One region of the Exiguobacterium sp. s166 genome, then DNA from elsewhere that is predicted to be linked to it. Evidence: riboswitches for the same ligand, from Rfam matches in the RefSeq annotation. Region 1 holds a riboswitch; each other region holds the start of a gene.
What was found. Region 1 has a riboswitch for thiamine pyrophosphate ahead of KNP93_RS05015 (thiamine phosphate synthase). Riboswitches for the same ligand answer to the same signal wherever they lie in the genome.

Region 1 (7,646 bases):
CCGCCGATGACAAAGGCATGCCCAACGAGGACACTTGGTCCATCGATGTCCAGCGTTCCGATGATTTTTCGCATCGCGTCATCATGCGTCCGGATTGTTTCATCCTGATAGACATAGCGGACGGTCGCCGGATCTGCGAACGGCACCGGATAAAAACGGACGCCGTTGATCTGAACCGGTTCGATCGCCTCCGTCAATTTACCTGCCAGGTGAAGACCCGCCCGTTGTAATAACGGTGTACCGAAACTCAGCCGTTCCGCTGAATCATGGTTGCCGCTGATCGCGACGACCGGAATCTTCCGTTCCAGAACAATGTCGGCTAACACCGTATCAAGCAGTTCGACCGCTTCCGTCGGCGGGACGGCACGGTCATACAGATCACCGGCAATGATGACCGCGTCCGGCTGTTCCCGGTCAAGCAATTGTAGAAATTCCTGGAGAACAGCCCGCTGATTGTCGAGCATCGATTCGCCATGAACGATTTTTCCTAAATGCCAATCGGCAGTATGAATCCATTTCATCTCTCATCACGCTCACTTTTCCTCTATAATATCCTTATTTTAGCATGACTTGAATGGTTCTGACGATGATCTGACCGATTCCAAACCAAGTAAAACCCATTGCTTGACCGATAGTCTCCCGGTCAAGCAATGGGTTTTATGATGCATCATGTTTTAAAGGTCAGTCCACGTTCACCAAGCAACTGTTTTAACTTCGGTATCGAAGAAGGTCCGATTCCGTGCCACTGCAGAATATCATGTTCATGATACATCGCTAACAATTCCAATGATGTCACGCCGTGTTCACTCAGGGCCCGTTGTGCCGGCTTTGCGAGAAGCTCAAAAGGATTCGCCTCAGGTTTGTCTGAATTCATTATAGCTTCCTCCTGACAATAGACAAAAACCGCCTTCCTGTTTAGCTGGAAGGCGGTTTTTCGGACGGCTTATTTGTCATCTTCAGTGGGTGTGGCGCTTTTGACGAAATCGTTTGACCGACGTGAAGATAGACACGGACCCTCCGATGATTGCCCCGACGACAATCCCGGTCGTAAATTTTCCTCCGGGATTTTTCGCAGAACCTGGTTCAATTGCTGTTATATGTTCTTCCTGCTTCTGCTCGAATAACTGTTGGAGAGGGGAGGATGTAGGCTCGACTTCGACAATCCGGTCAACTTCCTGTTGACGGTCTTCCCGGCGTTCGACGCTGCAAGGTGACAGATAGAACGGATTCAGGTTCGTCCGATACCGGTCTGGATTCCAATTCGCTTGCTGAACGGCTTCAGCTGCATGGTCTGTCCGCTTCGTCTGATCCAATGACTGGATCGATTGATCGAATTCTTGTTTCATCGTAATCACTCCTCTTCACATTCAATTTCACCAAAAATCTCCGACTTACGTCTGAAGTCTTATTTACCTCTTTTTTAAACATCTAAAACATGTATTCAAAAAAATGTTTTATTTTTTTGTGAACGTCCCTTCGAAATAGGTCTCGTAAATCCGTTTCGCTTGCGCAAGATCCGCTTCGCCGTGAAGCAGGATTCGCCCATCGGCAAAGGCGGTAATCCGATGTTGTTCCGTCTCGAACATCAACAGATACGGATTGCGTAGACAGCTAATCCCACGGCCACTCATCTCCTGTTCAAGCCGGATTAAATCACGGGTCCCTTCCCCGCGGATTTGAACGGTATCCCGGCCGCATAATGTAACGAAGTGAAGTGGCTGAGCATTGAGGTACGGATAGACGGGGTCATCGCCGCAGGACGGACAAGAAGATTGTTTTAAGGACACAACATTGATTTGGCTCTGTTGATTGTTCCAGACATCAAATGATAGCACCGTCTGCCGTAATGCAGCTTCCGCTCCGGTCAAGTATTTTAATGCTTCCGTCACTTGATGCGCCGCAACCAGCTGGACGACCGGACTGATGACGCCTGACGTATCACATGTCTCCTGCTGTTTCGGCAAATGATTGAGCAAACAATGCAGACAAGGGGTCTGTCCCGGACGGATCGTATAGGTCATGCCGTAACTGCCGACACATGCACCGTAAATCCAAGGAATCCGAAATTTTGCCGCAACATCATTGATCAGCATCCGGACAACGAAGTTATCGGTCCCATCCACAAGCAAATCTGCTTGTCCGACAAGCCGTGTAATATTCATTGCCGTCACATCTTCGACAATCGCCTCGATCGTCACCGTCGAATTGACGGCACCGAGCCGGCGTTTCGCCGCAACCGCCTTTGGCAAATGGTTCCTGACATCCTGTTCCGTATAGAGTTGTTGCCGTTGTAAATTGCTCCACTCGACGTAATCCCGGTCGATCAGAGTCACTCGTCCGATTCCTGACCGGACAAGCTGTTCCGCACTCGCTGTCCCGAGTGCACCGAGACCGACGATGACGACGTGCCGCTGTCCCAGTTGATCCTGCCCCTCCTGTCCGATTGGACGAAAGCGGATTTGTCGGCTATACCGGTCCATCATGGGCGACTGATCCCGGTCGTCGGACTGCTCGCCGTCGCATACCGTTTTTTCTCAATCCGTCCTGCTTCAAAGCCGAGTCGTCCCGCTTCAACCGCAAGCTTCATTGCACGTGCCATCTTGACCGGGTCTTTCGCATGCGCGACGGCTGAATTCAATAGGACACCATCAGCTCCGAGCTCCATCGCGTACGCCGCGTCAGCCGGTGAACCGATGCCGGCGTCGACGATGACCGGTACTGACATTTGTTCGATGATGAAGCTGAGCGCGAGCGGATTTAAGATGCCCTGTCCGGAACCGATTGGTGATGCTGCCGGCATAATCGCATGACAGCCGAGTTCTTCGAGCCGACGTGCAAGCAACAAATCGTCTGATGTATACGGCAAGACGATGAAGCCATCCTTGATTAATTCCTCTGCTGCTCGTAATGTTTCAATCGGATCCGGCAACAACGTCTTGTCACAACCGATTACCTCGACCTTGACCATATCGCACATCCCTGAGGCCCGGGCAAGGCGGGCAAGGCGGACCGCTTCCTCCGCCGTCTTCGCACCCGCAGTGTTCGGCAAGAGATCATAGCAGCTTAAGTCAAGCGCTGCGAGCGGATCGTTCTGTTCCTTTGCAAAGACGTCGAGACGTCGGACGGAAAACGTTAAAATGTTTGTTTCCGATGCTTCGACCGCTTGCTGTTGCTTCTCATTATCCGAATATTTTCCTGTCCCCAGTAACAATCGTGATGCAAATGTTTTTCCGCCAATTTCTAACATGTTATCCGCCTCCTACAAAATGAACGATTTCAATGACATCTCCGGACGTAACGTCCGTATCCGGATAGCTCGACCGGTCGATGATTTGATGATTTTGTTCGATGATGACGACCTGTCCCTGAATCTCCAGTTTTTCTAACAAGTCGTGTAACGTCTTGATTTCCTCTGTCAAAGCATAGTTTTTTCCATTCAATCGGATAGTCATCTGCTTTCCTCCTGTCGTCGGCTGTTAAAACCATCCAGTGCCACTCTTGGCGTTTGCCCCATGAGACAATCGGCCAAGACGTTGGCCGTCGCAGGGGCCAGTAAGATGCCATGCCGGTGATGGCCTGACGCGACGAACAACCCATCGATTCCGTCCACTGCTCCGAGATACGGCAGACCGTCCCCGGTTTGCGGTCGAACACCGGACCAAGCTTCCACGAACACGGCCTCTGTAAGCGGCGGATAGAGCTTTACTGCTGCATTCAATAACAAACGAATACTGTTCAGACTGACGGTCGTTGATTCATCACCAACCCGTTCCGTCGCCCCGATGATGATCCGTCCGTCTGCTTTCGGGACTAAATAGACCGCATCACCAAACAGCGTCCGATTGAGTTGTCCGGTCGTCAGCCGGACAGACAGACACTCGCCCTTGACCGGAAGTGTGTTAATCGTCACTCCGACCGTCTGTAACAATTCTTCCGATCCGCGACCACCGGCGACAATAATTTGTCTGCCCGCCCGTAGCCCCCGGTTCGTCTCGGCGCCGGTCACCGTTTGTCCGTCCCGTACGAGACGTGCTACGACCGTTGCCTCTTCGATTACCCCGCCCCGTCGTTCGATGGCACTGCGTAATGCTTGTGCAAGCAACCGCGGATCAACCTGTCCGACCGAATCAAACGTCCGCCAGTGATGCGCCTGTTGCATACGAAACGGTTGTTCCAGATACCCGCTTCCGAGACCGGTCTCGTCAAACAATTGTTGCACGAATTCCGGATACAGCGTCCGGCTCAGCCGGGCCAGTTCATGTAACGGTGCCAGCAATTCTTCATCTGTCGCGAGCATTCCCGCTGCTGCTTGCGTCGCTCCCTGACCGACAGTTGACTGTTCAAGCAAATGAACGGTTTTCCCGCGCTGCAGGAGCTCATAGCCGAGCGTCAAACCAATGATGCCGGCTCCGATGATTAAAACATCCGGGCGTGTCATCGTTGCATCACCGCCCGGAATCGGTTGGCTGCTTCGACCGGAGACGCCTGACCGAGAATGCCCGACAAGACGGCCCCGCCTGCGCAGCCGGTCGCCAGGATATCCGGCAGATTGTCCGGTGTAATGCCACCAATTGCAATGACAGGAATCGATGTCCAGTCGACAACTTGTTTCAAGGCGTCGAGTCCCCGGGGCGGTACACCCGGTTTTGATCCCGTCTCAAAAATATGGCCGTACAGGACGTAATCAGCACCGGCTTGTTCCGCCGCTATCGCTTCCGTTAACGAGTGAACCGATTGACCGATCACCAGTTCCGGAAAACGGTGACGGACGAGGTCGACCGGAATGCTGCGTGTTGTCAGCTGAACTCCGGTGCCGGTGACGACTGCCACGTCCAGCCGGTCATGGACAATTAATTGCTCTGTCTTTACGCCTCGTCGCACGAGTGTTTCGATGCACACGACCAGTTCCTTCGCTGACCATAACGGCTCCCGCAGATGAATCCGGTCGACGGATAGTGCGAGTTTCGGCAACAGATGTTCGAGTATGTCCGGATGCCGCTTGCCGGTTGTCATCAGATGTAACTGGCTCATCATTTCCCCCTTTCCACACGAAAAAGGACCACCCCATGAACTGATGGAGTGGTCCTACAAAAAAGGGCGACAGTCGTCGCATCCTCTATGAATGATCGGAATCCACTTCCCTCCGCTAGTACGAACTAGATCAGGTTCAAAGGGTCCGGATACTTCCGTCTCAGTCTGCTGCGAGACTCCCCTAGTGTAGATATTGATTTGTGTGGTACGCCTGTAGTTTACCACGGGTAGTCCGATTTGTTCTACCCTTGATTAGTGTCGCATGTCCGATTCGACCGCTTTGACCTGCTCAATCAAGCGTTGGTATTCGTCGACACGTTTCGTTTGCGACAAGTCATACGTTTGTTTTAAGTGTAAGACCCGCATGACCTTCTGATCCAGATCTGCTCTCGACAATTTACCTTGTTTAATCCGTGCCATGATTTCCTTATGAACGGACGCGTACGCACCGGGTGAGGAAAACATCGCCATGTCGGCACCGCTCTCAAGCGCAAGACTTGCGGCCTGGGCCAGCCCGTATCGTTCCGTAATCGCGCCCATCACCAGATCATCCGTGATGATGACCCCGTCAAACTTCAGTTCATCCCGTAAGATACCGGACATGACCGGTTTTGACAACGAAGACGGACGGGATTTGTCGAGGGACGGGAACAGAATATGCGCGACCATCACCATTTCGGCCCCTTCTTTAATCGCCCGTTTGAACGGGACGAGTTCCATCTGTTCGAGTTCCGCTTTCGTCGCATCGACCCGCGGCAGACCGACATGGGAATCGACGGTCGTATCGCCGTGTCCCGGAAAATGTTTGACGACCGGAACGACGTCTTCTTCTTTCACCCCCTGCATCAACGGGACACCAAGCCTTGCGACCTGTTGCGGATCCGCACTGAGCGATCGGTCACCAATGATCGGATTCGCCGGATTGCTGTTGACGTCAAGGACGGGAGCGAAGTCCATATTAAAGCCGTAAAAACGGGAAATCAAACCGAGCGTCCGTCCGACTTCCTTCATCAAAGCAGGATCATTTTTCTGACCGAACGACAGGCTCGGTGATAATTTCAGTTGCGCATCCGGGACCCGGCTGACGCGTCCACCTTCTTCATCAAAACCGAGGAACGCTTTTTCGTCCGTCGTTTGCGCTTTAGTAATTGCTGTCGTAAAGGTTTTCAATTGATCGGTCGAGGTGATATTGCCGCCAAGCAGCAAGACACCACCGAGTGCATGATTCTGCAGTAATTGACGGTCCGCTTGCGTCAGAGCTGTTCCCGTCACGCCGATGTACAGCAACTGATCAACTTTTTCCGCTGTCGACATCTTCGAAATGGTCTCTTTCAGTTGTTTTTCCGCCCGTTCAGCGGCAGAAGGCCGGTCCGGTTGCGGCGGCTTCGTTTTCTTCGCCGGCTTCGGTTGCGGTTCGACCGGTTGTGCCGGCTCGTCAGAACAACCGGCGAGGAGGATACTTGCCAACAGAACAGTAACAATCCGCTTCAAATCGGTTCCTCGTTCCGGACGCCGTTGATCGAGTAATAAACTTCAATCTCCGCGTTCAGCGATTGCGAGACCGAGCAGTATTTGTCTTTTGATAAGGCAATCGCCCGGCGGACTTTATCGTCCGGTAAATCACCTTCGAGCCGGTAATGAATCGAGATCGTCGTGAAACGCCGGGGATGATCATCCGCCCGTTCGCCTTCGATATCCATTTCAAATGACGTCAGCGTCAAGCGCATCTTTTCTAAAATCGAGACGATATCGATGCCGGTACAGCCGGCAACGGCATGAAGCAAGAGCTCCGTCGGCCGGGGTGCTTGATTGTCCCCGCCGTTTTCCGGTGCCGCATCCATCGCTAAGTGATGTCCGGATTCGGTTTCCCCGCTGAAGCCCATCTTTTGATTCCAAGTGACTGTTGCTTGCATCAAGATCACGTCCTTTTCTGATTTAGGTGATGTTTCCTACTCTGTTAGTATACCCGAATCAATGACAAGTGAAATTGACTGTCTATTCACAATAATGCTTCTTTTTCCGGGTCAGGTAAATCCGGTTTCCGCCCTTCTTAAATCATGCTATTCTGATAAACGATAGTTTTTTTGCGCACAGGCGCCAGAAGTGGGGAATTGTATATGTCATCATCATCGACTCGTTTGAGTCAAGCCGACTGGCTGTTAATCGCGACGTTATCCATGTTGACGTTTGTCCTTGGAACAAGCGAATTCGTCATCGTCGGTATTTTATCTGAAATTGCGGACGGTCTGAACATCACAATTGCGAAAGCCGGGACACTCGTCTCCGCCTTTGCGATCGCCTTCGCCATCGGAACACCGATTACGATGTCCTTGACCGGACACCTCGAACGGCGGAAGTTAATGCTCAGTCTGATTTTCGTCTGGATCATTTTAAATATCTGCAGCGGGATTGCACCGAATTATGAACTGTTGCTGTTGTCACGAATCGTGACGGCTGTGCTGACGGGTGTCCTGATTTCACTGGCAATGGTCGTCGCAAGCGACAGTGTGCCGATCGCGAAACGCGGCGTCGCTGTCTCCTTCATCTTTGGTGGATTCACGATGGCAAACGTCCTCGGTGTGCCGATCGGTACATTCATCGGACAACATGCCGGT
Region 2 (7,646 bases), on a different contig from region 1:
CCGACATGACGTGCAATGACATGACCATCTTTAAAACTTTCTTCTTCCGGTGGCTGCTGCTGATTCCAGACGACCCACGAACCTGCCGACAGCCCGATCCCGATACACAGAATGAACAGTATGATTTTTTTCAAAAAAATGCTCTCCTTTCTTAAAACCAGCTGATCTTATTGTTCTTTTTTCAAATCAGGGGTTGAATTAATCTTCATATCAGCGTACTCTTGCAGGCAGATACTTTATGGAGGAGGAGCATGAGATTTCTCATCACTTACAATGAAAACTAAACAGCCTGCAAAGAAAAAACGTACAGAGAAAATCGGTTTTCTCTTGATTGGGACATTGCTGTACTCGTTGTACATCAGTCTTCTCTTGTCGCCAAACGATATCGGATCCGGCGGAATCATGGGAATCACACTTATTGTTCAGGAATTATTCCACACGCCAATTGGTTTGACACAACTTGTCTTAAACATTCCACTTTTTTTACTTGGATTTCGTTTTTTGAGAAAACGTTTTATGTTTTTATCCGGTCTCATCGTCCTGGCTTCATCATTTTTAATTGATTGGATTCCGACGCAAATCGTTCCGGAATCCTTAAATGATCCACTGGTTGCTTCCATCTTTGCCGGCCTCGTCTCTGGTTTAGCGATGGCTTTAATTTTCTTTGGCGGCGCCTCGACAGGCGGACTCGACATCCTCGGAAAATTCTTTTATGCCCGCTTTCACAATTGGCCGCTTCCCCGTATTTTTTTAATGCAGGATTTAGTCATCTATGTACTCGTCTGGTTCGTATTTGATTTGAAGCATGTCATGTATGCGTTAATCATGAGTTTCGTTCGGGCGAAAGCACTTCAGACGGTGTATAGTTTTTACTCCGCTTCTAAACAATGTATCATCATTTGTGAAAAAGCCGATGAAATCAATGAAGTAATCACAAAAGAACTCGGACGTGGCGTAACAATTCTTGATGCACGTGGCGGTTATTCGAAACGGACGAAAAAGATGGTCTATGTCGTCGTCCAGAATAATGAAATTCTCAAACTCCAGGAAATTGTGTCCTCTGTCGAATCAAACGCTTTTGTTACGTTTTCTGAAATTCATACGGTCTTCGGGAACTATAAAGAACACTCCTATTCTTTTTAATCGTCTAACATTCTGTAGCCGCTACACTCGTTGTAGCGGTTTTTTGTGTATAATACGCAAAATCAAAGAAAATGTTCCATATTTTTTTGAATAATCCTTCACTTTTTGGGAAATAGTGGTTAAGCTAATGACATTAAGTTTTGTAGAAAAAGGATGGATTGTATGAATCAACTATGGCGGCACTGTATCATCCTCATCCTGATTGTCAGTCTGTTTGCCTCGATTCCCCTTTTGTATGCCTTAAGCGGATATCGTACAATTTCTAATTTGACGGAAGAGATGCATACACAAGATATTCTAATGATTAAACAAGTCGACCAATTGATCGAACATAATCGCGATCGGGCAAATGCCGTTCGCGGCCTGTTATTATATGAAGATGACCGTTACATTGAACAATATTACTTTTCCACTTCTAAAGTTCATGATTTGCGACGTGTACTGAATTCATCCAATCAGACACCCGGTGCGGTTAAAGATTTACTATTACGTAACAATGTGTGGGAGGAAGAGATTCAAGAAGTTTTTACCGTTTACGAAACAGATCATCCGCAACGTGCTAAAAAATTAGCCAAGCAAACAACTCAAACCACACAAACGATTCTTGAAGACTTGTCACAAATCAAAGAAAAATTATATCGTGATCTTGAACAAAAATTGGAATTGACTACTGAAATGACGGCAGAGTATAAACGTATGTCCTTCAGCCTGTCGATTTTAGCTTTCTTGTTGATTGCAACGACTATCATCTTATTTCACCGATCTAAAAACACAACAAACACGTATCGTCCATGAGAACGATACGTCTTTGTTGTGTTGTTCAGTACACTCAAGAGGACGCCTTGCCTTCATTTACATGCTCCATTGCTAAGTGAACGAGCGACGATACATGATGATCGTCCAGCGAATAGTAGACGACCTTACCTTCTTTTCTATATTTCACCAGTCCTTGTTTCAACAAGGTACGGAGATGGTGAGAAGCTGTTGCAATCGAACAATCCACCGAAGCCGAAACATCACAGACACAAAGTTCCTCTTCCACCGTCAAGGCGTAAGCAATCCGTAACCGTGTGGCATCTGACAAGACTTTGAACAACTTTCCAATGTCTGTCGTTGGAATCGTATCAACGACTTGTCCAATCTCTTCTGCACGTACTTGATCAATGGCAATCGTTTCACAACGTGGTGCATCCACCGTCATCACCTCTTTCCCTTTCATTCCACCATCGTTTCAAGTGAATTGCAAGAAAATCACTTCAGGACTCAACTAGTGCCTGCTATTCCAAAAATCGGAAACTCAAAAAAGTCTGTTTCCCGTCGTTTAGAGCGGAAAGCAGACTTTTTCATTGGACATTCCTGTTTGAATCATTTTTTCATTTCTCACGGTTTCGTCTTGAGATCGCGTAAAAGAACCAGCCACCTAAAAAATTTCCGATATCCCAGACAATCCGGTTTGAATCGACAGCACGCACACCGATATCGATCACGCCTGTACTTTTCAAACGTTCTTTATAGCGGTTCCGTAAAAAGCACGGTAACGGAAGAGGTAACATCATCCGGTAAAAAATATCCAGATGTGTGTGCCCCCAGATTTCAGTTGCGATTGAACTCGTTTGGATGAGCAAGGAACGTTTATACTGTTGTCGGTATTTATTCTTTAATAACACAGCTAATTGATACGAATAACGATTCGGGAAAGGAAATAGAGCTGCACCTAAATGATATTTCCCGCGATTATCGATTCGAATGACTTGTGGTTCGATTTTATACCGAATCCAGCGTCCTCGAAATCGAACAGACTGCCATTTCACGACCATCACCTCTACGTGAACTATACCCTGCCTGAGGCGCTCTGACGCACTTGTTTCACGGTCGTCTTAAAATTTTTCGTCGTTCGTTCAATGTCTTCACTTGCAAATAAAGCTGAAACAACGGCATATCCGTCCACTAGAGAACCAAGTTCCGGAACGTTTGTTTCAGTAATTCCACCGATTCCCACCAACGGGATATGAACGGCTTTACGAATCTGTTCCAACGTCGCTCGCGCCATGAATGTCGCATCTTGTTTCGTTGCTGTCGGAAAGAGTGAACCGACCCCTAAATAATCTGCGCCTTCCCGTTCTGCTGCAACAGCTTGTTCCACTGTTGAAACAGAAACACCAATCGTCGCTTCCGGTAACAAACGGCGCGCTTCAATTAAGGGAATATCATCTTGACCGATATGCAAACCGGCATCGACCAGCAAAGCGATATCAATCCGATCATTGATAATGAACGGAATATCGTAACGTGCGGTGAGATCTTTTAATGCAATGGCTGATTCCAGAAAAGTTTTACCGGAACTGTCTTTTTCCCGTAATTGAACAACCGTTGCGCCTCCTTTAATCGATGCTTCGACGGCGTCTGCCAGGGAAAGATGTGGATGCAAGCGTCGATCGGTCACGGCATAAATCAAATATTCACTGTCCATTCATTTATACCTCCGGCAAACTTTTTTCTGTCATCAAACTCACTGCATCGAACAGCCCGGTTCGAAAACCTCCGATACCGGGAGAATCCTCAGCCGACTCCCCTGCTTTTCCCATAGCATACGTCCCAAATACGGCTGCCTCAAAACGATCGTATCCTGCTCCTAAAAACGTCGCAATCAAAGAAGCGGTCATACATCCCGTTCCCGTGACTTGGCCAAGACGTTTCGTCCCGACATCCAGATGATACTGGCGATTTCCATCTGTCACAAAATCAATCGGACCCGTTACGACGATGAGTTGTTTCGTTTCACCTGCAAAGGTATGGACACTTTGAAAATCCAGGGATTCTCCTTCGGCAACATCCACTCCTTTCGTTCGAGCGGCCTGTCCGAGCAATGTCTTGATTTCCGATGCATTTCCTTTGATGACCGTAAAGGTGATTTCATCCATTAACTGCTTCATAAAATCTGTTCTTAATGTCGTCGCTCCTGCGCCTACCGGATCCAAAATGACCGGTTTCCCCAATCGGTTAGCCGTTTTTCCTGCTAAAAGTTGGGCTTGGCGCATGTCCGGATTGATCGTCCCTGTATTGATTACGACGGCATCTGCGTGCCTGACCATTTCTTCCACTTCCAGCAGGTCATCTGCCATCACAGGAGAGCCACCAAGTGCCAGTGTCATATTGGCGCAGTCATTAATGGTTACAGTATTCGTTAAATGATGAATCAACGGTTTTTTATCATGGATGCGTCGTAACATGTGTATCCCTCCAGAGTTCATGAAAATGATGCGTCGGACCAACACCGCGTCCGAGCGCAAAGCCGTGGCGAATGGCTTCCGTCACATAACGTTTTGCATAACGGATGCTGTCTTCCACTGAAAGACCAAGTGCAAGATAGGAAGCGATGGCAGCAGATAATGTACAGCCTGTACCATGGGTATGACGGGACTCGATCCGTTCTTGTTCAAAGACGACATATCGCCCGTCTGTATATAAAAGGTCAGTAGCGTCCCGTCCCTCCAAATGTCCGCCCTTGAGCAAAATAGCACCCGTCCGTTTTTCAGCCAGTTTTTCCGTCGCCTGTTTCATATCGGCAAGCGAGTGAATCGTTCCGCCAATCATCCGCTCGATTTCAGGAATATTCGGAGTCACAAGTGTAGCCAATGGTAACAGCTGTTCGAGCAAGGCATGTTCTGCATCCGGTTGCAACAAGCTATAACCCCCTTTCGCGACCATGACCGGGTCGAGAACAACCGGAAGTTGATGTTTTTCCAGTTGTTGTGCAATCACTCGGATGGTGTCTTGATTGGAAACCATTCCAATCTTGACCGCATCGACACGGATATCGGAAAAGATGGATGTCAGCTGTGCTTCCACGAGCTCCGGGGATACGTCCTCGACCGCTTGAACACCTAACGTATTTTGTGCCGTAATCGCCGTGATGACGCTCATTCCGTATACACCGAGTGCCGAAAACGTTTTTAAATCTGCTTGAATTCCAGCTCCACCTCCGGAGTCGGATCCAGCAATCGTCAATACGTGTTTCATTCCAATTCCTCACTTTCCTGGGAGCAAATAAGGAGAAAACGGACAACAAAAAGCGCCGTCCGCTGTAAAAAAGCAGACGACGCCATGAACAACCAGTTCTACTGATTGAAGTCTTCATGTCTTCGATCTCAACTTTCCTACGCTGGTATTATCCAGTTCAGGTGACAGGGTCGAAAACAGAATAGTTTTCCTCTCAGCCGGACTCCTCCAGCTCCCCTAGTTGCTCGTAATTTAAATTCTTTTTCACTGTATCACAGCACCATTAAAAAAACGAGCCGAAGCTCGTTTTTAAAGGTATCCAAGTGGATTGACCGTGTTAGCTGGTCCTGTCGCACTGTATTGGTATCCACCGATATGCAATTCAAAGTGTAGATGCGGTCCTGTCGAATTCCCGGTACTGCCAAGAGTACCAAGCGTTTGACCTTGAGTTACCGTCTGACCTGCCGAAACCGATAACGAATTCATATGACCGTACACTGTTGTATACACCTGACCGTCAAGGAAATGCGAAATCATGACATGATTCCCATAAGGTCCGCCGCTACCAGCCGTAATGACTGTTCCGGAAGCTGCTGCTCGAATCGGTGATCCGACGGGTCCACTGAAGTCGACACCATTATGGAACGTATAGCCGTTCGCTCCACTAGCCGGTCCAAAACCTTGTGAAACACCGCCTGAAGCCGGACGAATAAACTTCGCCGATCCTGTCGGCACACTGCTGACAGGAGTCGGAAGAACCGTTGCTTCGCTTGACTCACGCGTTGATTTTGCCGCCTCTTTTGCAGCACGTTCAGCTGCTTCTTTTTCAGCGGCCGCTTTTTCTGCTGCTGCTTTCGCTGCTGCTTTTGCTGCCGCAATCGCTCTTTCTTGAGCCTCTAAAGTCGCTTGTAATTCTTTTGCATTTAACAGTTTAGTCGTGAACTTTGTTTTCCCTTTACGTAATTTATTCAGGGTCGCACTCCGTTCTTTCATCTGTTGTTTTAACTGTTTCTTTTGGACGAGTAACGACTCTTTCTCTTGAACACGCTCCGCCTTTTTAGCAATAAGATTTTTTTTCATTTCTGCTAGCTTTTCTTGTGTTTCCAAATAAGCAGAAATCATTTTATCGTCTTGTTCGGCAATTTTTTTACCTGCCATAACACGACTAAACAAATCACCCAAGTTTTTCGAACCAAAAATGACTTCTTCCCATTTTATAGAATTACCATCATTTTCTTGAAGGACACGTAAGCGGTCCCCAAGCAATTCTTCTTGCCAAGTGAGCATGATTTCGTAGCGGGCGATTTCCGCCTCAAGATCTTCAATTTGGAGATTCAATTGTTTAATCTGCTTGTTTTTTTCCGAAATCCTGAAAATATTTTCGTTGATGGCCGCATCAATTTTATTGATTTCGCGTTGCTCTACCGATATTTTAGCTTCCTGTTTTTTGATGGCTTTTTCCAAGCGACGTTGCTCTGTTGCATTTTGAGATTTCTTTTCTTTAATCGTTGCAGCTTGACCAGAAGTCGGCACAGTGGATACAAGTAACGCCCCTAACAATACCGTTGCAAACAATTTTTTAAACATGTTTGGTTTCCTCGCTTATGTATGATTTCTTATTTAAAAAGTATTTAATTCAAAGTATTTCTGTCTGAGATTGATTATAGCACCGTAATAGTTTCAGGAAAATTTCATTTGTGTTTCAACTGAAAGCGTTTTATTTTAATATAACATTTTATGTTTTTATAAAAACATAAAAAAACGACTGCCGCAGCAATCGTCTTTTCTCGTTATTATAACATCGACATTGGATTTACAGAATTTGCTGGTCCTGAAGCACTGTAGCTGTAACCACCTACATGAATTTCAAAGTGTAAGTGTGGGCCTGTTGAGTTCCCAGTGCTACCAAGGGCTCCGATTTGTTGTCCTTGACTGACACGTTGTCCGGCATGTGCATTTAACGAACTCATATGCGCGTAAACTGTTGTATACGTTTTTCCATTTAATTGGTGTGCAATCATGACATGATTACCGTACGGACCACCACTTGATGCAGTGATGACTGTCCCTGTTGCCGCTGCAACAATCGGGGTACCGACTGGAGCGCCGAAATCAATACCATTGTGGAAAGAGTAACCATTCGAACCGCTTGCTGAACCATATCCTTGTGTGATTGATCCACTTGTTGGATGAATAAACATAGAAGAAGATGATGGTGCAGGCGTTGGTGCCGCTGGTTCTGGTTCTGGTGTTGGTGCTGCTTTTGGCACAGTCACATATGGTGTAGATTGTTTTGTTGAAGTTGCAGGTGCTGACGATTTTTGTTCCGCTTGTGCTGCTGCTTTAGCAGCGGCCGCTTCTGCCGCCTGTTGTTCAGCTGCTGCTTTTTGAGCCGCTGCTGCTTGTGCCGCTTGTGCTTCTGCACGTGCTTTTGCTTCACGTGCCGCTTGTGCTTGACGCTCTTTTTCGATTCTTGCTTCACGTTCGCGTGCTGCTTTTTCAGC
Region 3 (7,646 bases), on a different contig from region 1:
TAGCAATCGTTCTTGCCCACAGCCGGTTAACACGATGCTGGATAGCATAGCGAGAGTCAGTAATCTATTTTTGATGATAATTCCTCCTTAATTAATTATCCATCATATTACCATATTTTTAATAGAATCTTCTTTTTTTAAAAAATGTAATTTATAAATAAAACAGGCAGAAAGATGAACCATTCATCTTTCTGCCTGTTGATTCAGACCGTATATTTCTTGATAAATCGCTGGTCAATCGATTGTTTGAAATACCAGCTGAGCCGGTTGGTTCGGTAAAATCGTCCGTACAGCAGGGTGGCCTGGCGATGACCGAGCGCAAGAAGCGTCAAATAACACCGTTGGGGCCGAAACGCCCGTAACGGTTCTTCATTCACGCATCGGATCAAATTCTGAAGCAACAGCGGAGCCTGTCGCACCGCCGTCACACCGTTTTTCGGTGTATCCGGATACGCGATCAGAGTCGCACAATCCCCAACGGCAAAGATGGACGGATCCTCGAGCGACTGCAGCGTCTCGTGCACCAGTAAAAATCCGCGGTCATCACAATACAGACCGGATACCTGAAACAATTCATGTGCCGTTGCCCCTCCTAAAAACAAAACGGCATCCGTCTCGAGCAAGCGGCCGGATTGGAGCGTTGCTGTTTGACCATCCAGCGTTTCGAACCGGTCAATGATCCGGTTGACACCCAACTGATCGAGTCGCGCGGCCAGTTCCGGACCGGCCGGATGACCGCTGAGCAACGGTTCTTCATGAATCAGGGTGACCGGTGTACCGTTTGACTGAAATGACGCCGCCATCTCGACGGCCGCCGCACCACTGCCGACGATGACAGGGGAGACGGCACTCCTGAACGTCTGTAACGCTTGTTCTATACGATAGTTCGGTTTGATCGTAACGTGTTTCGGAGTGCTTGCTTCCCAGTCGTTTGATCCGATATTAAACGACACGATATCGTACGGCACGACCTGTCCGGACTGAAAGATAACGTGTTTGTTGGCAGCATCGATTCGCACGACCCGGTCCTCCATCCACGTCTTACCGTGCCGTTCACATAACGCTTTGACATCGATGCGTATCTCGTCGAGTGTATAGGTTCCGTCCGCCAGTCCGGAGAACATCCCGGAATAATACTGATAACGCGAGGGAGTGATGACGATCCAGTCGACATCCGAATGACTCCCTTGTTTGATACATTCTAAATGCGCATGACCTGCGCCGACTAACAGGATTCGTTTCACGACTCCACCCACTTACTTTTTTGGATTCACTGTATCTGTCCTGTTTATTCCCCCAAGTAGTGCCGCGTAATCGTCCGCTGTCAAACCACCAGGCGAAGTGACGTCGCGAGCGTGACGGTCATCAACAGAAAGGCAAGATCCCCTCGTGTTACGACCGGCTCGACATAATAGGTTCGATTGACCCGAAACTGACGGGCTTCCATCGCAATCGCAATCTGTTCCGAGCGGAGGATACTGGTCGTAAACAACGGCAGACTGATGTCAAAAAACGTTTGCCACGGCCAAAGTGACCGTTGTTGCCGGACACGACGCGCTTGACGGATCGTTCGAATCGACTGCCGAAAGATCGGAATGAAGCGGAGACCGGCTAAAAATCCATAGGAAAGGCGAACCGGCAGACGACATTGATGAATCAGACTCATGACGAACCGTGTCGCGTCCGTTGTTGCAACGAACGTTACACTCAACAGGACGAAGGCGAGCATCCGCGTCGCGACCAACCAGGCATGTGCAAGACTCTCTTCCGTGATCCGGAACCAGCCGAATGCCCACAATTCCGTTTCACCTTTTCCGAACGCGGCCATCATCCAAAACGTCAACAGAAACAACACACCATAAGGGACGAGACGAATGAGAAGCGTTGACAGCTGCCAGCCGGAGCAACATACGCCGACGGCGGAAAGGATGAGCAGTGCAAACGTCACTTCTAAACGGGATGTCGAAATCAGCAACAGCATGACATAGACCAGGGTCGCCAGTTTGACGGAAGGATTAATTTGAGCGAGCCATGAGTGGTTTTCCTGCATGACGGATCCCCTCCTTTTGTTGCTGATACTGATAGGACACCGGACGAATCAGCTGATTGTCGTGTAAAATCTTGGTTTCCTGAAACAATTCCTCCGGTGAACCGTCAAATTGAATGTTTTCCGAACCGAGGACGAGCACCCGGTCTGCCTGTTGGTACACCAGCTCCATATCATGCGTCACCATGATGAGCGTCGTCCCGGCTGCACGGGCTTGCCGCAAGACTTCAATCAGTTGTGCCGTCGTCTCGGCATCCTGTCCGAAAGTCGGCTCGTCCAGCAACAAGACAGCTTTTCGCTCAAGCAGCATTGTCGCGACGCTCAAACGCCGTTTTTGACCAAGACTGAGTGCGAGCGGCGACTGACCCGCGACGTCCGCCAAGCGATAGTACTGTAAGGCATCATCCATCTGACCGGACGACGGTGAGGTACAACTGATCGTCAGTTCGTCAAGAACCGTCTGTTTGAGAAACTGAAACTCAGGTTGCTGAAACACAAAGCCGACCTGCCGGTAAAATGTCCGGTCCCGCCATTTCTTCAACGCTGTCTGAAACAACTGAATCGTTCCGCCTTGCGCCGGTAACAGTTTGGCCAGCGTTTCGAGCAGGGTACTTTTGCCGGCTCCATTGCGTCCGACAAGCATGATCCATTCTCCGGCGTGGGCGTTCAGCGAGATCCGCTGGAGAACCGTCTGCTTTCCGTGCCGGACGGTCACGTCAACAAGTTCAAATGTCGGTTCGGTTGAAACGGGTTCGCGGACAGGGGGACGATCGAGTGCCCATTCTGCCGCGACCTCGGCCGGTATCGTTTCGAATGTATACGGGTAAAGGCGCGGTGTCGCAATCCCGAGCTCAGTCAAAACGGTCCGGCGTTCTGAAAAAATGTCCCGCGGCGGTCCGTCAAGACGGATCCGTCCGGTTTGAAAGACCAGCACCCGGTCCGCAAACGTCACACACTGCTCCAGTTGGTGTTCGATCAGCACCAGTGTCACGTTCGGATCGTGGTGCAATTCCTCAATCAGCTCCATCATCAAACGTTGACCATGCGGATCAAGTTGCGCCGTCGGTTCGTCGAGCAACAGGATGTCCGGTTCGAGTGCCAATACACAGGCTAGAGCAAGCCGTTGTTTCATCCCGCCGGACAGCTCGGCAATCGGCGTCGTCAAGGCGAGGTCAAGTCCGACCCGTGCCAAGACACCTTTAATCCGCTCATCCATTTCAAATCGGGAGATGCTTCGGTTTTCCAGACTAAAGGCCATTTCGGCACCGACCGTCTGCATGCAAAACTGATCGTCCGGCTGTTGGAATAACATCCCGACCGTTCCCTCGGTCAACCAGTGACCGCTGACATCGGCTTCAATCGTCTCCGGCAACAGACCGGCGAGGACATGTAAAAAGGTCGTCTTTCCACTGCCGCTTGGACCGACGAGCAACGTCGTTTCTCCTTTATCAATCGTAACCGACAAATCCTGTAAGACCGGGTGATCCTGATCCGGATAGCGGACTGTCAGGTGCTCACACTGCATCATGCGGCACGCTGCTTTCGTTGTCGTCCGATCGCATACCCATTCAGTGTCCCTGCCTTAATGAGCGCATCGACGATGATTTTTGCGAGTAAGCCGCCGAGCAGAGCACCGCTGACAAGTTGTAAGGAAAACGTCAACAGGAGAGTCGTCGTCGTATAGTAGGCAAATCCGTTCACGATGAGGCTGTAGACCATACTTCCGACGGCAGCGAAGACACCGGACAACATCAAGGTAAACGTATTGAATTTCCGGTATCCGAACACGGCAAAGGCAATCTCGGCCCCGATCCCCTGTGCGAATCCAATCAACAGTGCCGATAAGCCGAAGTGACTCCCTGTAAACAATTCGACGGCAGCGGCGACGACTTCCGCAATCAATGCCGCGCCTGGTTTTTGAATGATGTAGGCGACAAGGGGACTGGCGATGACCCAGATGCCGAACATCCAGTTTGATCCGACCGGTCCGAAGATGGCCGAGATCGGTAACCATAACGTCGACCACCCTAAGTAGAGGACACCACACGCGACGGCGAGCATCATCATGACGATGATTTCTTTCATTTTCCAACTGTTCATAATCACTTCTCCTTTGAATGCACACCCACAAAGAAACCACAAAAAAGACCGCCCTCTATGAAAAGAGAGCGGTCGTGTAACCTGCAAGATGCAGAAAAAGAGCACGAGGATTCCGCTCCACTTTCCTACGCTAGTATGAACTAGATCAGGTTCAAAGGGTCCGAAGTGAATCGTCTCAGCCAAATGGCTCCCCTAGTGGATGTGTCAATGATGTGTACCTTCTTCACTGTACGGCTGTCGACCGGACTTGTCAATATGCATAAAAAAAACCTCCCACGAGGGGAGGAGAGAAAAGATTACTCTTTATCTTCTTTGTTTTCTTCAGCTTGCTCTTCAGAAGTTTGTTCTGAATCGTCTGTCGCTGTATCCGCATCAGCTGCTTGTGCCTCAGCTTCTGCTTCTTCGATTTCTTCAAGTTCAGCTTCAAGTGTCGATTCAACGACCGCTGCAACTTGGATGTCACCTTCTGTGACGACACGGAAATCTTTTTCTTCCGGAAGATCAGCTACTGTGATTGAATCTCCGATTGCAAGATCCGTCACGTCGACTTCGATGCGTTCCGGTAATTTATCTGGTGTTGCGGCAACTGTTACTTTAAAGAGTGTTTGTGAAAGGAATCCGCCAAGTTTCGCGCCGGCTGCTTCGCCAACAAGGACGATATCCGTCTCGACTTCTGTTTCTTCATCCATTTTAACAGCGATGAATTCAACGTGTTTGATGGTTGGTGTAAAGATATCCATATCAAGCTTGTTGATCAACGTGTTGACCTTTTTACCGCCGATTTGAAGAGCAACCAAGACGTTTTCGCCGTGATCACGGACAACTTTGACCAATTCTTTTTCATCGAATGAAATCGGTGTGCTTTCCACTTTGTAGCCATACACGACACCAAGAGCTTTTCCTTCATGACGTAATTGCTTTCTAAGTGAGCGTGGGCGTACTTCGCGTTCTTCTACTTTTAATGTTACTGACATGTTCATTTCCCCCTTGAATTTGGTATAGCCCTCAAAAGGTAATGAATGTAGGAGTGGAACAATAGGTTCCAACAGAAATTCTTGCGCTAAATGCTAGTTCAACTGGATTCCATTCAGAAATGAAAAACGAAGTGAGTAAGTAGCATTTCTCTCCCAGGTCATTACGCTGATATTGAGAAACAATAATTGAAAAGCGACCGTGTTGTACGGTGCTAGTGTAGATATACCCCTGTCTTTCAAAAGTTAAAACCTTTTTTTCTGAATTTGATTGTCGAAAGACCTCCAAACCTGTTGATAGACAACGGATTGAAGGTCTTTCATTTTTTTAAGATTTTCTTTGATTTGTGTGGTTAATCACCTGCTGAATCGATAAAAGAGGGGGAATCAAGCAACCGGACGAGTTCACGAATCGTTAAAATATCCGGCTTCTGATCCGATAAGACGGCATCAATCATCGTCGCCTTTCGATCCTGTAATTCCGCCATCTTTTCCTCGATTGTCCCGGTCATCAATAACTTGATCACTTCGACCGGCGACTCTTGTCCCAATCGATGGGCCCGGTCAGCCGCTTGCTGCTCAACGGCCGGATTCCACCAACTGTCGTATAAAATGACGGTATCCGCCGTCGCCAGATTCAGACCGGTCCCGCCGGCTTTCAAGGAAATCAGGAAGACATCGACTTCACCGGCATTAAACCGGTCACACAGTGCGACACGGTCTTCAACCGGTGTCTCACCGGTTAGTAGAAAGTGGGCAAGTTGTCGTACTGCCAGTCGTTCCCGAATCCGGGCCAACATCTTCGTATACTGGGAAAAAATCAGGATCCGGTGTCCGCTCGCTACTTTTTCTTCAATGATTTCAAGCAGGCGTTCGAGTTTTGTCGATTCACTTGTATAACCTTCGACAAATAACGCCGGATCACAGCAAATCTGCCGCAACCGGGTCAAACCGGCGAGCAGCTTAATCCGGTCTTCACGCTTCGTTTCGTCGAGATGCTGTAACGTTTCCAGTTGCAGTTTCGCCAAGTAGGAAGCATAAAGTTTTTTCTGCGTCGGACCGAGCTCTGTATAATGGTGGACAATCTGTTTTTGCGGTAAATCCTGCAAAACTTCGGCTTTTGTCCGTCGCATCATAAACGGTCGGACGAATCGTTGGATTTCATCATATGACCATGTCTGGAACGTCGGTAAGTCCGGTAACAACGACGGGAAAATGACCCGGAAAATCGACCAAAGATCATCGGTCCGGTTTTCAAGCGGTGTTCCGGTCAAGGCAAACCGACGTTTCGCCCGAATACGGCGCAAGCGGACAGCGGTTTGTGACGCTGGATTCTTCAGATGTTGTGCCTCATCGAAAATGGCGACGTCGTATTCGACGGTCTGGTGTGCCTCCATGTCGGCCCGTAACGACGGGTAGGAAATCAGAAAAATTCCGTCCGCTGGTACTGTCTCGATTTGATCCAACCGTTGTTTCCGTGCTCCGTTCAACAAATGAACGGTTCTTGACGGCGCAAACCGTGTAAGTTCCGCCTGCCAGTTATGGAGCAGGGAAGCCGGGGCGACAATCAACATCCGACCCGGCGGAAGCGTCTCGAGATAACCAATCGCTTGGATCGTCTTCCCGAGCCCCATCTCATCCGCTAAAATTCCGTGCCCGTCATGTCCGGCAAGATTCGCCATGAACTGGATGCCTGCCCGCTGGTACGGATACAAATGCCGATCGAGTACTTCCGGGAAGTTCAGGTAGACACCCGTTCCGTTTTTCAGCTCGAGCCACCGTTCTGTTAATTGTTTATGGATATGCAAGAAGGAGGCACCGACCAGATGTTTGAGGTTCGGCAGGGCGGGTGCGCGCAAAACCGCTTCAAGTTGGTCCTGCTCTGCTGCTTCAAGTTGCCGAAAAACGCGTTGTAACTGTTCAAATGCCCGGGTCTCAAACGAGACAAACTGACCGTTCTTTAACCGGTGATACGTTTTCCGGGTGACAAGCGACTGCAAGACCTGTTTCAGTTCCATTTCCGGGATTCCATCCATAGAAAAGCGGAACGTCAACCAATCCAAGCGGTCCGTCGTCTCGACATCGATCCGTGGATGAAACGGTCCGTTCGGTAAGGATTGGCGGATACTCTCCGTCACTTGGACGATGAGTTTGCCGTAAACGACACGGGGGTCGAGCAAACCTTTCAAAAACTGATATTCCGCTTCCTCTTCTTCTAACCGATAGCGACCGTCCCGCTCCAAGAAACCACTCTCTGTCACGTAGCGGAGGACGGATCCTTCAAGCGATACATCGCGCCCGAGCCAATCCGTCTCCTGTAACGGATTGATCCGAACCCCCTGATAGCTAAACGTCACGAGCAGTTCAAGCCCACCTTGCTCGCGGTCGAGCGCCAGTTCGACTAACGGCGGACCGCTGACGAGCCGTTTTTTGAGCAGGGGACTGAGCCAGACGTCGGCCAGATTCCGTAAACGGTCACGCGTATGCAAAAGGCGGTCAAAATAAGCGGAACTGATCGTAAAACGTTG
Region 4 (7,646 bases), 270 kb from region 1:
CGTCATACTTAATTTAAAGGAGGAACACAACATGTTCAAAAAAATTCTTTCACAAATCGGCATTGGTGCCGCAACGGTCGATACACGACTCGAACAAGATCACTGTGAACCCGGTGGAACGATTCAAGGAGTCGTTCATATTAAGGGCGGTAACGTCGATCAGGAAATCGCCCGGATTTATCTCGCCTTCAATACCCAGTACAAACAAGAAGTCGGGGACAGCACGGCATTCACGACGTTCACACTGGACCGGTTTGCATTAAATGAAGCCCCGTTTACGATTGAAGCAGACGTCGAACGGGAAATACCGTTTACGCTTCAAGTCCCTTTTAATACACCACTTTCCGTCAGCCAATCGAAGTCGTGGATCGAGACGGGTCTTGATATCGCGCAGGCGGTTGACCCTTCTGACCACGATGCTGTCGTCGTCAAAGCGAATGACTACCAATCGGTCATCCTTGAAGCGATGGAAAACCTCGGATTCCGCCTCAAGAAAGCTGATACAGAGAAATTGCCGGGCCGCTTCCGGAAAGATTTGCCGATCGCGCAGGAACTTGAGTATTCTGCCCGCGGTACTCATTATGCTCACAAGCTGGACGAAATCGAAGTCATCCTGTTGCAAGACCGGTTCGGCATCGACATCGTCGTCCAAATCGACCGCCGTGCCCACAGTCTCGGTTCGCTGTTCAGTGAAATGGCAGGAACCGATGAGACGATGACGAAACTTTCATTATCGAACCAGGACTTAACGAATCCGTCACTCGTGAAACAACGTCTCGCCGATTTGATTGAACACCACAGTTGATTGATGTTTTCTATAGAACAAACACCGGATCCGCTTATCGTCGGATCCGGTGTTTGTATTTCCTTCCTTACTTGGATGATGTCATTTCCATCGTCTGTTCGTACTGCCGTTCAAACGTTTCTTCCGCCCAGCCCATCTGCCAAAACATCAATTCGTAATAACAGCTTCTGACGAAATGTTGTTTCATCCGGACGCGTTCTTGTTCACTCGCCTTCTCTGCCAACTCATTTAACCGGTCAATCTGTTCAAAGACCACCCGCTCGAACCATTCGGAACTGTATGTCGCAATCCATTGCTGATAAATCGGTGAAGCCGGTGTCGCTGCCTGTAACTGTTGTCCAATCTCATAGTAAAGCCAGTAACACGGTAAAATCGCAGCGATGGTCTCCCCAAGCGTCCCTTCACTTGCATGGTGCATATGCGAAATATACGCATATGCGGTCGGTGCTGGTTCAAACTCTGCCAGTGTCTTGTCCGAAATCCCAAGCGGTTCAAAAAACGATTGATGCAGACTGAGTTCTGCAGCATAGGTCGACGTCGCATGTTCCGCGAGTTCGGCAATCGTCGCGAAGTCCTGTGCCTTCGACGCGGCCCGCGCCTGAATTTTCGCGAAATGTTTTAAGTAATAGGCATCCTGTAGGACGTAATGGCGAAATTTTGCTTCTGGTAGTGTTCCATCCGCAATCCCTGTCACGAATGGATGGGTAAAGCTACTGTCCCAATACCGTTTTGCCGCTTGCCGGATTTCTTCACTGAATGTCATGTTGGTTCCCCCTTTTGTAATCAAAAAAACGCCACACCTGATGTCAGGCATGACGTGAAAAGACCATAAAAAGAGGATCGTCCACGCCACTTCCCTCCGTAAGTCCAAACTTAATCAGGTTCAAAGGGTCCGAACGTCTCCGTCGTCTCAGTCAGCCTACTGACTCCCCTAGTGGTCGCTATTTGATTTGTTTTGAGTTTATCATGATTTGATGTGGAATTGACCCATTCTCGTCATTTCACTCCATTTTTTTGTACAATGGAACATGACGGAAGGTGGATGACGGCTCGTCCTTGAGACCGATTCTCTTCTGTCGCCGGTCGATTAGACTAAATTTAGTACCTGATACTTAACTTATGGAGGAACTTTTATGAATAAAACCATGACATGGACCGCTTCGGCATTACTTGCTACTACCTTACTGCTACCGACGGCCGCATCTGCTGAACAAGTGGTCGACAAAACAATCGTCACCCTTGGCGAATCACTTGGGGCAAAGGATAAATCGTGGGTCTTGTCCCGCTTGAATGCACCGGAAGGCATTACTCCGATTATTGCAACATCTGCCGATGAAGAAAAATATCTCGGGAAAAACATTCCCCAATCACAACGGGGTGGCGGCATGTACTCTTCCGCTAAAATTGAGTTGGCTGAAAAAGGTGATGGATTATCTGTCGCGACCGAAAACATCACCTGGGTCACAAAAGACATGTACCTCAACGCCCTCGTCACAGCGGGTGTAACGGATGCGGACATTACGATCACGTCCCCGTACAAGGTAACCGGAACTTCAGCTTTGACCGGGATCATGAAAGCGTATGATCAAACATCTGCCGAGACCGGCATCAAACTGACGGATGAACGAAAAGACCTTGCCCAGCAAGAACTCTCTGTGACATCCGATGTCGGGAAAACGGTCGGGACGGATAAAGTCGCCGACTTGATGAATGAAATCAAAGCGGAAATCGCGAAACAACAGCCGGAAACGAAGGTCGAGATTGAAAACGTCATCGTCCAAGTCATCCAAAACAATAACATCAATTTATCCGATGCTCAGATGGACCGGTTGACTGGACTGTTTAATCAAATGGAACAAGCGGACCTGAACTGGGGTCAAATCGAGAGTGGTCTAAAAGATGCCGGACAAGATATCCAGGCCTTCGCGACCTCAGAAGAGACAAAAGGATTTTTTGCGAAGTTGTTTGATGGTTTCAGTGCATTCTTCAACTCGATTGCCGGCTTATTTAAATAAAGATTAACGTTTTCTTTTCTGTCAGGCATGGTAAAATAGATGTATTGAATCGGAAAAGGTGGTGTGGAGACATGGGTTTTGCTGCGTGTAAGCATTGGTTGATGGAACAACTGTATCTGTTGCGCGCGATTTTTCATGGAATGGCGTTCTAAGGGACTAGTCTGCCCTTTTTTAACGAACCTCATACCTGAAAAATAAAGCAAAGCGCATCTTCCACGAGTCAAGGAGAGTGCTGTTTGCGCTCTCCTTTTTTTGATGCGCCAGAGAGGACATTTCATATGATGATCTGCGACATCCAACACCTGACAAAACAATTCGGAGGCGACGATATCTTAACGGACGTCTCCCTCTTTATCGAGCACCAAGACCGCATCGGCTTGATCGGCCGAAACGGAAGCGGTAAAACGACGCTCTTACGTTTGATTGCCCGTCTTGATTCCGAAGACAGCGGAACGATTTATCAAAAAAGCGGGCTCTCCATCGGTTATTTGGCACAACTTCCCGTGTTCGACAACGTAATGACGGGGCGTGATGTCCTGTGGACTGCCTTCGCCACGCTTGTCGATTTACAACGCTCCCTGCAACAAATCGAACGGGACATGGCGACAAAAACGGATCAAATCGATCAGTTGCTCGAACGCTACACGCAAGAGACCGAAGCTTTTGAGCGCCAAGGCGGGTATTTGCTGGATTCCAAAATCGACCGGATGATTAACGGCTTGCAGTTGCATGCCCTTTTGGACCGTCCGTTTGAGCAGCTCAGCGGCGGCGAACAGACCAAAATCTGCCTCGGAAGGATGTTGTTGACCGAGCCGGAGTTGTTGATCCTCGACGAACCGACGAACCATCTGGATTTAGACGCCGTCGAGTGGCTGGAATCCTTTTTAGCCGATTATGCCGGGGCTGTCCTGATCGTCTCCCACGATCGTGTGTTTCTTGATGCGGTCGTGACGCGCATCGCTGAACTGGAGGAGGGGCAGATTCAGCTGTACCAGGGAAATTACACGTTTTACGTGAAGGAAAAGGAACGCCTTCTACTTGAGCAATTCCATGCTTACCAGGAACAACAGAAGAAGATCAAGCAGATGAAGGAAGCGATCCGCCGTCTGCGGCAATGGGCAAACGAAGCGTCACCACCAAGCGAAAAACTATTCCGAAAAGCAAAATCGATGGAACGGGCACTCGCACGGATCGAACGGATCAAACGCCCAAGGCTTGACGCCGAGACCCCCGATCTTGCGTTTGCAGCACATGGAAAAACGAGCCGGACGGTTTACCGCGTCGAGGATGTCAGTATTGCCTTCTCTAAACAACCGTTGTTTCATTCATTAAACTTTGAGATTTCGGCAAAAGATCGAATCGCCATCGTCGGCGCAAACGGAAGCGGAAAATCCACACTATTGCATCTCCTGTTAGGCCATCTCGAACCGACAAGCGGTCTGATTACGCGTGGACCGTCAGTGAAAATCGGCTACCTGTCGCAACGAGTTGACTTCCCGCCCGGTGAACGTTTGATTGACGTTTTTCGCACGACCGTTGATCTCGATGAAGGAACGGCGCGGCAGCGTCTCGCCCAGTTCTTGTTTTTTGGCCCCCGGGTCTTCTTACCGGTCGAGGCGTTAAGTGGTGGCGAACGCATGCGGCTGATGCTCGCGGTTCTGGTCCACTCCGATTTGAACGTACTGATTTTGGATGAGCCGACCAATCATCTCGACATCGAATCACGTGATGCGCTTGAAGAGGCACTCGAATCGTTTGACGGAACGTTGATCGCCGTTTCGCACGACCGCTATTTCTTGAACCGGCTGTTTACGAAGACCCTTTGGCTTGATCAGACGATGGAGCTGTTTCCCGGTCCGTATGTCTATGCGTCAACCAAACGGCAAACACAGCCGCCTGACGCCAAAATACCGAAGAACGTCGTCTCTGCTAAAAAACGACCATCTCCTTCTATTCCAGTACAGACAACACGTCAAGTAGAAGAGACGATCGAACGATTGGAACAGGAACTGAAGATGCTTGATCGGCAACTTGCTGAAACGACGGATTATGAAGAGACGGTGAAACTTTTTTCTATCCGTGAAGAACTTGTCCAACAGCTCGATGCGCAATACGAACAATTTTTAGCTTCGGAATGAGTCATTCCTCCTAAATTATGTGATTTTATGACCTGTCGATTTAGTCGACAGGTCTCTTTTATTTTTCAAAAACAGTTCAAATTCTCTACTTTTTAAATAGTTAACCGTGTTAATTTATGAAAAAAAGTTTTAAAATTCACCTTGCATATTATCTGAAAATTCGTATAATTTAGCGTATAGCCATTTTACTACAACACATTAGGAGGAATTTTTCAGATGGATGCCTTTCAATAAGCAGTACAATCAGGAGTCGATTTTGCCAACAACTTATTATGGTCTTATGTTTTAATCGCGGCACTGATCGGAGTCGGCATCTACTTTACGATTCGGACAAAATTCATTCAGTTCCGGTACTTAAAAGAAATGTTCCGTGTCACACTCGATAAAAACGAGAAAACAACGGACGATGAAGGACAAAGCATTACCTCTTTACAGTCCTTCTTCATCGGTGCCGCTACACGAATCGGAACTGGTAACCTCGCCGGTGTTACGATTGCCATTACGCTCGGCGGACCCGGTGCCGTCTTCTGGATGTGGATGGTTGCATTACTCGGAGGCGCAACTGCTTTAATTGAAAGTACGCTTGCTCAAGTCTATAAAGTCCGCGACAGTAAAACGAATGCCTACCGCGGCGGTCCCGCCTACTACATCGAAAAGGGTTTAAAAAACCGTGCGCTCGGTGTTGTCTTCGCCATCTTAATCGCCGTCACGTTCGGCTTAATCTTCAATTCCGTTCAATCGAACACGATTGCGGCCGCATTTGATAATGCCTTTGGTATCAATAAAGCTGTCGTCGGCGGTGTACTCGTTGTCTTGACAGGACTGGTCATCTTCGGTGGTGTTCACCGGGTAGCGAAGTTCTCAGCCATCGTCGTCCCTGTCATGGCCGGTCTTTACCTGATTGCTGCTCTGTTCGTCGTCGTCACGAACCTGACGGAACTTCCCGGCGTCTTCGCTATGATCTTCAAGAGCGCTTTCGGCATCGAGCAAGCTTTCGGCGGATCGGTCGGAGCTGCGATTTCGCTTGGTGTCAAACGGGGTCTGTTCTCAAACGAAGCCGGTATGGGTTCTGCACCGAACGCTGCCGCGGCGGCCGAAGTTTCTCACCCGGCCAAACAAGGATTCCTGCAAACACTTGGTGTTTTCCTTGATACGTTGATCGTTTGTACAGCAACAGCTGCTATCGTCTTGTTGAGTGACAGCTATGCTTCGGGTAACGGCGAAGGAATCGCGATGTTACAGAACGCATTAGGTGAACAACTGGATGCCGTCGCTCCTGCCTTCATCGCAATCTGTGTCTTCTTGTTCGCTTTCAGTTCAATCGTCGGCAGTTACTACTACGGTGAAACAAACATCGAATTCATTAAAAACAGTCCGGCTGCTGTCTTCGGATTCCGGATTGCGACAATGGCCTTTGTTTTCATCGGTTCCGTCCTCAGTCTGGGAATGGTTTGGAGCTTCGCTGACCTCTTCATGGCAGGTATGACGTTGATCAACTTGACGGCCATCTCACTCTTAGGCGGTATCGCCCTAAAAGTCATCAACGATTACCAGGAACAACGGAAAAAAGGGCTCGATCCGGTCTGCTCGGCGAAAGCACTCGGTATCGAAAATACAGAGTGTTGGGACGAAGAAGAAACCGTTCGTCCGGCAGCAGGAGAAGGATCCCCTCCTCCAATCGCCCGCCGCTAATTTCATGATTGCCTTGGACATGAAGAATCTTCGTGATGTCCAAGGTTTTTTTCTGCCCAGGATTATGTTTATGGAATCTTGGGAAAATAGGAACAGGTAGAATCAAAGGAGGAATCATTTGTGTCAAAAGTCATGCTCATCATCAATCCGTCATCCGGTAAAGAACTTGGAAAGAAACACGCTGAATTTGCGGAAGGAACATTGGCGCAACGGTTTAAGGAAGTCGATGTCCGTTTTACGGAAAAAGAACGCGATGCAACCGAATTTGCCAAACAAGCTGCAGTCGGGCATTATGATGCCGTCGTCGCTATGGGTGGAGATGGAACGGTTAATGAGGTCATCACCGGCATCGCGGAACAAGAACATCGACCGACGCTTGGCATCGTGCCGCTCGGAACGGTCAATGACTTAGCGCGTGCATTAAACATTCCGACAGATCCGCAGGAAGCTATCAGCGTTTTAGAGGATGCCCCTTCCCGCCCCCTTGACATCGGTAAATATGATGATCATTATTTCATGAACGTCATCGCTGTCGGTTTGATTGCAGAAGCGGTCGAAGAAGTGAGTGTCGAACAAAAAACATCACTTGGTTCCGTCGCCTACTTCATCGAAGGACTAAAAGCCTTTAAAGACCACAGTCCCTATCCGATCCAACTGACGGCGAAAGAAAAATCGTTTGATGGTGAAACGCCTCTCCTGATCATTTCCTTGACCAATTCCGTCGGCGGTTTCGAATCGTTTGCGAAAGAAGCCCGTGTCGACGATGGCCTGTTGCATGTCTTCATCGTCAAACAGCTTGGTTTCTTTGATGCCTTACAGGCCTTACCTAAACTTTTGACCGGAAAAATTTCTGACGCTGATCAAGTGGAATATTTTACGACAAAAGAAGTTCATATCGATTCAAAGGAACGTCTCCCGATTAATGCTGACGGCGACACAGCGGGTCATCTTCCCGTTACGGTTCAGGTCTTAAGCCAGCATTTAACTGTTTTCGCA

Region 2: another riboswitch for thiamine pyrophosphate. It lies ahead of thiD (bifunctional hydroxymethylpyrimidine kinase/phosphomethylpyrimidine kinase); the one in region 1 lies ahead of KNP93_RS05015 (thiamine phosphate synthase).
Region 3: another riboswitch for thiamine pyrophosphate. It lies ahead of KNP93_RS08550 (ECF transporter S component); the one in region 1 lies ahead of KNP93_RS05015 (thiamine phosphate synthase).
Region 4: another riboswitch for thiamine pyrophosphate. It lies ahead of tenA (thiaminase II); the one in region 1 lies ahead of KNP93_RS05015 (thiamine phosphate synthase).

Annotation. Positions count from the first base shown of each region.
Region 1 covers NZ_JACSMU010000002.1:107,707-115,352, forward strand. Annotated here, with positions in the region: gene KNP93_RS04980 (exonuclease SbcCD subunit D) at 1-521, opposite strand, end outside; gene KNP93_RS04985 (helix-hairpin-helix domain-containing protein) at 668-874, opposite strand; gene KNP93_RS04990 (hypothetical protein) at 957-1,346, opposite strand; gene KNP93_RS04995 (ThiF family adenylyltransferase) at 1,455-2,483, opposite strand; gene KNP93_RS05000 (thiazole synthase) at 2,480-3,247, opposite strand; gene thiS (sulfur carrier protein ThiS) at 3,249-3,452, opposite strand; gene KNP93_RS05010 (NAD(P)/FAD-dependent oxidoreductase) at 3,449-4,438, opposite strand; gene KNP93_RS05015 (thiamine phosphate synthase) at 4,435-5,031, opposite strand; TPP riboswitch at 5,122-5,224, opposite strand; gene nagZ (beta-N-acetylhexosaminidase) at 5,284-6,522, opposite strand; gene KNP93_RS05025 (OsmC family protein) at 6,519-6,944, opposite strand; gene KNP93_RS05030 (MFS transporter) at 7,149-7,646, shown strand, end outside.
Region 2 covers NZ_JACSMU010000005.1:113,448-121,093, forward strand. Annotated here, with positions in the region: gene KNP93_RS12045 (hypothetical protein) at 1-134, opposite strand, end outside; gene KNP93_RS12050 (YitT family protein) at 274-1,143, shown strand; gene KNP93_RS12055 (CHASE3 domain-containing protein) at 1,306-1,938, shown strand; gene KNP93_RS12060 (ArsR/SmtB family transcription factor) at 1,973-2,338, opposite strand; gene KNP93_RS12065 (hypothetical protein) at 2,517-2,960, opposite strand; gene thiE (thiamine phosphate synthase) at 2,975-3,613, opposite strand; gene thiM (hydroxyethylthiazole kinase) at 3,618-4,373, opposite strand; gene thiD (bifunctional hydroxymethylpyrimidine kinase/phosphomethylpyrimidine kinase) at 4,354-5,163, opposite strand; TPP riboswitch at 5,281-5,391, opposite strand; gene KNP93_RS12085 (murein hydrolase activator EnvC family protein) at 5,452-6,729, opposite strand; gene KNP93_RS12090 (murein hydrolase activator EnvC family protein) at 6,936-7,646, opposite strand, start outside.
Region 3 covers NZ_JACSMU010000003.1:149,926-157,571, reverse strand. Annotated here, with positions in the region: gene KNP93_RS08570 (hypothetical protein) at 1-6, opposite strand, end outside; gene KNP93_RS08565 (NAD(P)/FAD-dependent oxidoreductase) at 204-1,244, opposite strand; gene KNP93_RS08560 (energy-coupling factor transporter transmembrane component T family protein) at 1,325-2,050, opposite strand; gene KNP93_RS08555 (ABC transporter ATP-binding protein) at 2,016-3,575, opposite strand; gene KNP93_RS08550 (ECF transporter S component) at 3,572-4,147, opposite strand; TPP riboswitch at 4,253-4,351, opposite strand; gene KNP93_RS08545 (50S ribosomal protein L25/general stress protein Ctc) at 4,444-5,121, opposite strand; gene KNP93_RS08540 (DEAD/DEAH box helicase) at 5,472-7,646, opposite strand, start outside.
Region 4 covers NZ_JACSMU010000002.1:376,341-383,986, forward strand. Annotated here, with positions in the region: gene KNP93_RS06345 (sporulation protein) at 32-805, shown strand; gene tenA (thiaminase II) at 873-1,568, opposite strand; TPP riboswitch at 1,643-1,748, opposite strand; gene KNP93_RS06355 (DUF1002 domain-containing protein) at 1,939-2,820, shown strand; gene abc-f (ribosomal protection-like ABC-F family protein) at 3,099-4,958, shown strand; partial or broken gene KNP93_RS06365 (alanine/glycine:cation symporter family protein) at 5,196-6,650, shown strand; gene KNP93_RS06370 (diacylglycerol/lipid kinase family protein) at 6,771-7,646, shown strand, end outside.